DNA from 2 places in the Shewanella sp. 5S214 genome. Region 2 is predicted to be linked to the other one. Evidence: predicted binding sites of a transcription regulator. Region 2 holds the regulator's gene; the other holds the start of a gene.
What was found. The regulator ArgR, encoded in region 2, controls arginine synthesis, uptake and breakdown. The targets are predictions, from matches to a motif close to ANTGAATANNTATTCANT.
Positions count from the first base shown of each region.

Region 1: argA (amino-acid N-acetyltransferase) is a predicted target of ArgR. The motif match lies at 2,284-2,301, and genes of this name have one in related genera.

Region 1 is NZ_JBGOOV010000007.1:36,353-41,626, forward strand. Features, by position in the region: gene rarD (EamA family transporter RarD) at 1-688, shown strand, start outside; gene argA (amino-acid N-acetyltransferase) at 873-2,192, opposite strand; gene rpmG (50S ribosomal protein L33) at 2,670-2,843, opposite strand; gene rpmB (50S ribosomal protein L28) at 2,850-3,086, opposite strand; gene radC (DNA repair protein RadC) at 3,208-3,885, opposite strand; gene coaBC (bifunctional phosphopantothenoylcysteine decarboxylase/phosphopantothenate--cysteine ligase CoaBC) at 4,103-5,274, shown strand, end outside.
Region 2 is NZ_JBGOOV010000008.1:134,496-139,769, forward strand. Features, by position in the region: gene ACED29_RS07640 (iron ABC transporter permease) at 1-168, shown strand, start outside; gene ACED29_RS07645 (ABC transporter ATP-binding protein) at 171-1,202, shown strand; gene ACED29_RS07650 (Dyp-type peroxidase) at 1,684-2,622, shown strand; gene argR (transcriptional regulator ArgR) at 2,683-3,153, opposite strand; gene ACED29_RS07660 (META domain-containing protein) at 3,320-3,745, opposite strand; gene ACED29_RS07665 (hypothetical protein) at 3,868-4,086, shown strand; gene ACED29_RS07670 (N-acetyltransferase family protein) at 4,090-4,647, shown strand; gene ACED29_RS07675 (hypothetical protein) at 4,693-5,049, shown strand; gene ACED29_RS07680 (GNAT family N-acetyltransferase) at 5,119-5,274, opposite strand, start outside.

The DNA of each region.
Region 1 (5,274 bases), on a different contig from region 2:
AGTACTGTTTGTCACTTCAGTGCTAATTGCAGCTAATTGGCTTATTTTTATCTGGGCGGTCAACAATGACCATATGCTTGATGCCAGTTTGGGATATTTTATCAATCCGCTTTTTAACGTATTGCTTGGTATGGTATTTTTAGGTGAACGTCTGCGTAAATTACAATGGGTTGCAGTCAGTTTAGCCAGTATTGGCGTACTGGTTCAATTAATATCTTTTGGATCAATTCCATTGCTATCATTGGCATTGGCTGCCAGCTTCGGCTTTTATGGTTTATTACGAAAAAAAGTAAATATCGATGCTAAATCAGGATTATTGGTCGAAACAGCCATCTTATTACCTATCGCCCTAGGTTATCTATTCATCACTTTAGACAGCTCGACAACAAGCATGCTGGCCAACACTCTCGACCTCAATTTACTTTTAGTCGCTGCCGGCATTATTACCACTATCCCATTACTATGTTTTGCTGGAGCGGCGGTCAGAATTCCCTTTTCAATTTTGGGTTTCTTTCAATATATTGGCCCCAGCATCATGTTTATCTTGGCGGTGAAATTATTTAATGAACCGTTTGATATTGAGAAAGGTATTACCTTTGGCTTTATTTGGGGGGCATTGATTATCTTTATCGGCGATATGCTACTGCAACGTCAACGACGCAATACCGTAGCAAAAGCCCAAGCATAATAGGCCATTTATAACCATTTAATGGCAAGTCACAAAATTGAGTATGCTGAACACGGCTAATGCAAAAAAGATTGATTGAATGGCTTAACGTAACGAGTTAATCACATTAGCAATGTACAAAATTGAATCAAAAAAATGCCGGATTTATCCGGCATTTTTTTAGCTGTTTATCCTATCGTCGTCACTATAAATCTAAAGCAAGGATCTTCGAGCGACGCTGATAGTTATAAAGCTGCTTTTTCTTGTTCGGCAGTTCTTCAACATCGACAATACTAAAACCATGCTCTAAAAACCAATGAATGCTACGAGTGGTTAACGCAAATAAACGGGAATAACCGCGCACGCGTGCCTGACCAATAATATTATTGAGTAACAAGCTACCACGGTCTGCATCACGATAATCAGGGTGCACCACAAGACAGGCAAACTCACCGGCATTATCTTCTTCAAATGGATACAGTGCCGCGCAGCCGATGACTAAATTGTCACGCTCAACAAGCATAAATTGCTCTATTTCCATTTCAAGTTGCTCACGAGAGCGACGTACCAAGATACCTTGCTCTTCTAAAGGTCGAATCAGGTTTAAAATGCCACCGATATCGCTAATGGTTGCGCGGCGTAAACGCTCAGCACTTTGAGTAACAATTTGCGTACCTATGCCTTCGCGCGAGAATAACTCTTGTAACAAGGCGCCATCTTCTAAATAACTCACTAAATGACAACGTGGTACGCCTCGGCGGCACGCTTCAACACTGGCTTTTAAGAAAGCGATAGTCCCCACTGAAGTATGATCATCCTCAGACATTGTCTTGAGCATTTCTTCGATATCATCTGGCATAAGTTCGGCAATCACTTCGCCATTTGCGCCTAAAATACCGTGGCTATCACTAAAACCAATAATCTTATCCGCCTTTAACTTAATCGCGACTTGGGTCGCCACCTCTTCAGCGGTCAGGTTAAAGCTTTCTCCAGTAACAGAAGCCGCAATCGGCCCCATTAATACAATACCGTTGTTATCTAATTGGCGGCGTAACCCTTGTGCATCAATACGACGTACTTTGCCACTTAAACAAAAGTCGACACCGTCATCAACACCCAGCGGTTGCGCAATAACAAAATTACCACTGACTAAGTTAATTTGTGCATTCTGCATTGGCGTATTACCTAAGCTCATCGACAGCCTAGCGGTAATATCAAATTGAGTAGCCCCTGCAACCTGCTTGATAATCTTTAAGGTTTCATCATCAGTAATACGAATACCATTATGGTATGCAGGCTCAATTCCAGCAGCCTTTAAGCCGGCATCTATCTGTGGTCTTGCACCATAGACTAATACCACTTCAATCCCAAGCGAGTGCAACAAAGCCACATCATTCAAAATACCGCGGAATTGTGGATGCGCTAATGCTTCGCCACCCAACATGACGACAAAAGTTTTACCTCTATGCGCATTAACATAAGGAGCAGAATGACGAAATCCATCAACTAATTCAGTGGTTCTCACGGGCAAATTCACCTCGGTATAAATTTGATGTGCATTAATGATTATGACAAAAAATGTCACACAATGATTTGTAGTGCCAAAAGGGAATGGTATTGCATTTTAATTCACTTTTAAAGCATTTTATTTCACTTAAAGTAAAACAGAGTGTCTCAAATTTATATGAAAAAATCATTACAGCCAAAAAGTTAGCTTATTTTTACTGTGAATAATACTTTACGCATATATTTATAACATTACATTAAACTTTAATAACAATCCTCAAACATCATCACATAATAATAATGACCACAGAGCTTGATTCAATACCATAAGATTAATCATGCACCATACATAGTAAACAACTACGCAGTACAGACAACTCAGCAGCTTAGTCACCATTTGAGTTCACCTGCTTATGCAACAGTTTAGTATAGACTATTTTCAAACGGCCATAAAAAAAGCCCCAATTAAGGGGCTTTTTTAAGAATCAAAAATCAATTACTTGATTTTAGCTTCTTTGTACATAACGTGCTGACGAATGACTGGATCAAATTTCTTGATTTCCATTTTTTCAGGCATGTTACGCTTGTTCTTTTCAGTAGTGTAGAAGTGACCAGTTTTAGCAGTAGATACTAATTTGATCTTCTCACGATTACCTTTAGATTTAGCCATTTTCTATTATACCTTCTCGCCACGGGCACGAAGTTCTTTAACAATCACTTCGATACCTTTCTTGTCGATAATACGGATACCTTTAGTAGATACACGTAATTGCACGAAACGCTTTTCTTCTTCTAACCAAAAACGGTGGTTTTGTAGGTTAGGTAAAAAACGACGACGAGTCGAATTTTTTGCGTGCGAACGGTTGTTACCAACCATTGGCTTCTTGCCAGTTACTTGGCATACTCTTGACATGTCAATCTTCTCCAAAACAAATTTTTAACGCTCGAGCATTAATGTGCCTCGTATGGCCGTCGCCCGAGGCACAAAGAGGGCGCATTTTATACACGATTGACCATATAAGATCAAGCAGTGTTTATACAATCCACCCTCGCTCGGCAAAGGAGACTATCTCCTGATCACCTACAACCATATGATCTAACAAAGAAACATCTATGGTTGCCAATGCATTTTTTATTCGCTCAGTTATTCGCCGATCTGCCTGACTTGGCTCAGCAATGCCAGACGGGTGATTGTGACACACAATTACCGCTGCCGCTTTTTTCTCCAAAACAAGGCTTACAACCTCGCGAGGATAAACAGAAGCAGAATCGATGGTGCCACGAAATAATTCTACAAATTGAATGACTCTATGTTGGGTATCCAACAATAGTAAGGCGAACACTTCATAGGATCGGTCTGCCAATTGTCTCATTAAATAGTCCCGAGTTAAATCAGGATTTGTCAAAATTTGTCCTCTTTGTAGATTTTCATGCGCAATTCGCTTAGAAATTTCCGCTGCAGCCTGTAATTGAGCATATTTTACCGGTCCAACACCGGCTAATTTACAGACTTGGCTTTTAGGTGCACTCAATAAACTGCGCAAACCACCAAACTGATGAATCATGTTTCGGGCTAAATCCACCGCATTTTGACCTGCCAGACCATTACGTAATATTACCGCGAGCAATTCTGCATCCGAAAGATGTCCTGCACCCTTAAGCAATAATTTTTCTCGCGGCCCTTCTCCTTGTGGCCAATCTTTAATTCCCATGAATGTCCCTTATATTCAATGTGGCATTACACTTCGCGTACTCAATCGACTCTAGTCACAAAACAATCACCCATCACAGCATCAATAAGCGGTCACTGTCATTTTCAAAAAGAGTTCGAATCAATTACACAGTATGGTCGATATTTTTGAGATTGGATCTACGTAACTTGTCACAGGTTTGTGATATTGTTAGCCGAAATTAGATTTGAGTCGGATAATGTGCATCATGCTGACAAATAAAAAAGTATTACTCGGAATTGGTGGCGGTATTGCCGCTTACAAAAGTGCAGACCTTATTCGCCGCTTGAAAGAGCGTGGCGCAGACGTACGTGTCATTATGACCCAAAGCGCCATGGAGTTTATTACCCCATTGACCATACAAGCGCTCTCTGGCAACCCAGTAGCCTCTGATTTACTCGATCCCGCAGCAGAAGCGGCTATGGGTCATATCGAACTCGCTCGTTGGGCTGACGTTGTTCTATTAGCACCTGCTACAGCTAATTTAATTGCACGTATCAATGCAGGTATGGCGAATGACTTACTAACCACCACCTGTTTAGCCACCAGTGCGCCTGTTATTGTATGCCCAGCAATGAATCAACAGATGTACCAAAACATCACCACTCAAGAAAACCTAGCCAATTTAGCCCGTAAAGGCCTCATCATCTGGCAGCCAGCATCTGGTAATCAAGCCTGTGGTGAAGTCGGCCCAGGCAGAATGCAAGAACCCACTGCGATGGCAGAACAATTAGTGCAATTTTTTGGCCCTAAATCACTCTGCGGCCATAACGTGCTTATAACTGCGGGCCCAACACGTGAAGCCATAGATCCAGTGCGATATATCTCGAATCACAGCTCAGGGAAAATGGGTTATGCATTAGCGCAAGCAGCGGCTGAAATGGGCGCCAAGGTGACATTAGTCTCTGGTCCAGTCAATTTAGCCACGCCTTCAGGCGTCACGCGTATTGATGTTGATTCAGCGCAGCAGATGCTCGAAGCTGTAATGGGCCAAGTTGAACAACATGATATTTTTATCGGCTGTGCCGCAGTGGCTGATTATCGAATTGCTGCTGTCGCGGATCAAAAAATCAAAAAATCGGCTGAACAAATGCAACTTGCGCTGGTACGAAATCCTGATATCTTAGCCGCGGTAGCTCAGCACGCTATCCGACCTTTTACGGTCGGTTTTGCTGCTGAAACAAACGATGTCGAACAATACGCTCGCGGCAAACTACAGCGCAAAAAGCTTGATATGATTGCCGCCAACGATGTTTCTATTCAAGGCTTAGGCTTTAATGCCGATAGCAATGCACTACAGGTATTCTGGCAAGATGGCAGCCAACAACTGCCGGCAACAGATAAACTGACCCTAGCGCGCCAATTACTTAC
Region 2 (5,274 bases):
GCAGCATTATTATTACGCCCCATCGGATTTGAAAACTTAGCCACTTATGTGTTTCAGTTTGTCTCAGATGAAAAGCTTGAACACGGTGCATTAGCCGCGATTGTTATTGTGTTAGTCGGGCTTGTTCCATTGATTTATCTTAATCGCTCCTTGGAGCAACAAGGCTAATTATGTCAACCTTAACCATTGAAAATATCTGTAGTGATTATCAAGGTCAAGTGATTTTGCGTCATTTAGATCTTACCTTGCAGCAAGGCGAAATTGTCGCATTATTAGGCCCCAGTGGTTGTGGCAAAACCACACTGCTGCGCGTGATTGCAGGTTTGCAAACCATTAGCCAAGGCAGTATCAGTATTAGTGGCCAGGTAATGAGCAGTGATGACGTGTTTGTTGCCAGTGAGCAACGTGGTGTCGGGATGATTTTTCAGGACTATGCTTTATTTCCACATTTAACCGTGGCGGATAATATTTTATTTGGCGTTAAAAATCTTAATGCAAAGGAGCGCCTTACTCGGTTGGATGAGATGCTTGAGCTGGTTAAATTAACTGGCTTGTCATCTCGTTATCCTCATGAATTATCTGGCGGACAGCAGCAGCGAGTTTCAATTGCGCGAGCCTTAGCATATCAACCTGAATTATTATTACTTGATGAACCTTTTTCCAATATTGATGCGCAAGTACGTAACGAGATGATGCTGGAAATTCGTGCCATATTAAAAAAGCGAAATGTGAGTGCGGTGTTTGTGACACACAGTAAAGATGAGGCATTTGTCTTTGCAGATAAGCTGGCATTATTTAAAGATGGCGCCATTATTCAACATGGTAAAGCGGAAACCTTATACCGTTCGCCAAAAGAGCGCTACGTGGCTGATTTCCTCGGCGCGGGTAATTATTTACCTGTTACTGTAACCACGAGTTATCAAGTTGATTATGCTCTTGGAAATCTTAATAGTACTGAAAAATTACCTTGGCCGATTGGAAGCCAAGGGCAAGTATTATTACGACCGCAGCAAATTGAAGTTCATCCTAATACCAATGGTCGTGGCTGTATTGTTGAAAGGCATTTTTTGGGTACTGTATGCCATTATCAAGTGAAAGTTGGCGCTGATATCTTGGATGTAAGTAGTCAATCAACGACACTAATACCTGGCCAACGAGTTGATATTCACATTGCGCCACATCCGCTAGTCATTTTTAATTAACGATTGCTATGGTCATCTTAATATGGAGCATAATTGTTAACATCAGACTTGAATCATAACCTGTTATAAAACCGTTTACTGTCTAGCCCACTGTGCTGCTTTAATTTAAAATAGACCATTACTTGCAGCATGCAGTCATAAAAGTGTGGGTCTGTTAATCAAATAAATGACAAGTTTGAGAGTCAATAAGCTCAATATTATGATTTCGGCTAACGAAGAATATCCTATAACTTGAGTTGAGTGAGCCATCTATTAAAACAGCTGTTCAATCTTTTACTTGAGAGAATATGAGTGCAATAGGTGATACAAATCAGCTAAATGTGAGTACACTTCAAGTAATTTATATTTGATTAAGATAAGCTCATTGTTAGTTAATCATTAGCTAAACTAAGACGATATGTGAATCGCTCTCTAATGAGTTCAATGCGTTAAATTATCATCATTTAGGCCGACATTTAGTATTAAGGTGGATCAAGTTAATATGGATAACCAAGCTATGCCTCGTGAACAGTTAGGGATTTGCGCAGAAGGTAATTTACACAGTGTGTACCTGATGTTTAATGCCAATGATGGTGTTGAAGATCAGTTACGTCCATCTATTGCTAATGTGGCGCAATACATCTATGAGCTCACAGATCAATATGCAGACAGTGCTTTTAATGGCTTTGTCGGTATTGGTGCTAATTTTTGGGATACCTTTTATCCTGATGCGCGCCCAGCATTATTAAAACCTTTTCCTGCTATGAATGAAGGTATTCGTGATGCACCTGCAATGGAATATGATCTGTTTATTCATATTCGTTGTGACCGTTACGATATTTTACATCTTGTCGCAAATGAGATTAATCAAATGTTTGAAGATTTGGTTGAGCTAGTTGATGAAGAGCGTGGTTTCCGTTTTATGGACAGCCGTGATTTAACCGGTTTTGTTGATGGTACCGAAAACCCTAAGGGGCGCCATCGTCAAGAGGTTGCATTGGTTGGTAATGAAGATAAAGCGTTTGCCTCTGGTAGTTATGTTCATGTACAAAAATACATGCATAACTTAAGTAAATGGCATCGTTTACCACTGAAAAAACAAGAAGATATTTTTGGTCGAACTAAAGTTGATGATATTGAATATGAGTCAGAAGATAAGCCACTAACCAGCCATACCAAGCGAGTTAATTTAAAAGATGCGCAAGGTAATTCATTAGAAATCCTGCGTCAAAGCATGCCTTATGGTTCGATTCGAGAGCAAGGGCTGATTTTTATTTCTGTGTGCCGCACTCCAGAACATTTTGAACAAATGCTTCGCAGTATGGTGCACGGTGATGGCCATGGAAATCATGATCATTTAATGTTGTTTACCAAAGCGTTGACCGGATCATCATTCTTTGTGCCATCATTAGATTTTTTAACTCAATTCGATGATGCGTAACCACCCGCGTTAAGCAAAAAAAAAGCAATGCCATGGCATTGCTTTTTTTATAGTGATATTTTATTCACTATAATTGAATAAAGATCTAACGGTCTCTAAGGTATCATCAATAGTTTTTATACTTGCAGGGCAAATGAAAATCGTATCATCGCCAGCAATGGTACCTAATATCCCTTCAGGTTTACCTATTGAATCCAGCAAACGAGCAATTAATTGTGCTGCACCTGGACTGGTTCTTACCACTATCATGGCTTGGTTATGATCAACATCTAGCACTAAATTCTTAACTGGGCTACCCGCAGTTGGAACGCCTAGCTCTGCAGGCAGGCAATAGACCATTTCTTGCTTGGCGTTACGAGTACGAACAGCACCAAATTTGCTGAGCATACGCGATACTTTAGATTGATTAATATTACCGAATCCTTCGGTTTGAAGCGCATTAACAATCTCGCTCTGGCTTCCAAAACGTTCTTCTTTGAGAATCGATTTAAAAGTTCGTACGAGCTCATCCTGATTTCTTGTCGCTGGCATAATGATATTTCATCTTATATTTGTTATTCAAAAATCTAGCACATTTTGAATAGATTGACTTATTAAGTCAAGAAAAAATCAAATTTATTGAATAAAAATTCATTTTGTCGTGGAACTTTAAGCTGACACTTGTGTTAGTTCTGTGACTCATTTAAGCAATAAATGATTAAGATAATGGCGATGATTGTCTTGTCAGTACCAATAGGGTATCACCCTTTTCTGACAATAGATTAAGTTTTCCTTTTGAGAAATCAACTTGTTGTACTAATGAGATAGCTTGCATCAACTCAGCTTCTTGGCTCATAAAGCTGTCAACGCAGGCTTTCATGGTAGTGCCTGCTGGTGCCAGCTGTAAAAAGTTACCTTGCTGGGCATAACTGCCAAAAAATTGATTACAACTGTTGTTACCTGTTAACTCGCCATCTGCGGCAAAAACTAACGTTGCAGGACTATTATTAATGGTTGGAGTGTCGAGGACGGTGTCGACATGCCAAGTACCAATTAATTGTTCATTTGAGACAGTGGCCGATGGACTTTGGCAAGCACTAAGGCCTATAACTATAACTGCGGCGCCGAGAATATGCTTTATCATGCTGAGAGGGTTCCAAATACGAAAAAATTGGCGCTATTCTACTACTTGAGCATTAATAAAAGAGTAAATAATTGTCAGTTTTTGGATTAATGAACATTATTTAACGAACTAAAGAGAATCAAATGATTAAATTAGTCAAAGTGTTGCATATCATCGGCTTAATTATGTTGCTGGTGGGCGTAGGCTTATATTGGCAAAGCGATATAGGTCAGCAAGTCAGTGGTATGTTGGTGATTGCATTGCTCATTGGCGTAGGAACATTAATTATGTCTCCGCTGCCTGTTGCGCTAGTGATAGAATGGGCTAAGAAGCAACCTCCCCATTCAGATCCAAAGGAATAATCATTGTCATTTATTATCCGTAAGGCGTTATTCACCGATGTTACTGCTATTGTGCAGTTAGAGCGTGCTCATGTAGATGATGAGTTGTCTGGTTCAGATAACCAATTACATGCTCATTCATTTACTAAAAGTGAGGTGGGTCAGCTAATTAATCAACATTGGTTTATGGTGGCAGAAGAGCAAGGGCAAATTATTGGTTATGTGATGGCAGCGAGATGGTCATTTTTTTCTGCGCAACCATTGTATCGCCATATTATTCAAAAGATTAAGTTCGCCGAGTTGGCTGGGCAAGCTTTATCGACGACCAATTCGTGTCAATATGGGCCGGTTTGGATCCAAGAGTCAAAACGTGGCCAAGGCGTGTTTGCGGCGTTAGTGAGTGAGTTAAAAAAACAAGTAAACACTAGCTTTCCATTTATGGTGACCTATGTTGCTGCAGACAATGCTCGCTCTTTAGCGGCACATCAACAAAAAGCTGCGATGACACAGATTGAACAATTTCGTTTTGAACAACGTGATTATTGTTTATTGGCCACCTCTACAGCCAATGTCATCAGCTAACTATGTCTTGGTGCGTGAATAAAGTGGTTATTAATTAGGAATATAATGAGTACTGACTTTGAAACCCTTTTTTCACCTTACCTTGGTTTAAGATTATCAGCATTTGACAACATGAAGCTGATTGCCGCGGTATTGGCTGAGGCAAATGAATCATATGATTGTATTGAAGCAAGTGTGCACTGTAAGGATAATCTACAAGTGCAGCAATCAGGATATTTTGTGCGCTGGCATGATAGATGGGTATTTTGTGGGGTAACCAATGACTATCATGCTGCGATAGCCTTATTTACTCAAATTGAGCAGATCAATATGGCATCAATTAGTGTCAAAGATGTGCCAATAATGAGTATGCAGCAAGTGTCATTTATGTGCATTGAAAGTGCGCATTTCGATCATTGTTAACCTATTTTATTGTACTATCTTCATTTATGTTTACGCATTAGGATGATTTAGCTAAATCATTGATGTGCATTATTGCTCAGGGTTATTTAACTGCATCAGTACCAGTGGTCGTTCTTCAGAGTGGTAACGATAGTATAATTGGGTTATTTCTGCTGGTAACTGCGATATTTGCCGCGGTTCTATCGCCACAAAGTGCTGCTGTTGATATAAGCCTATTAACCATGG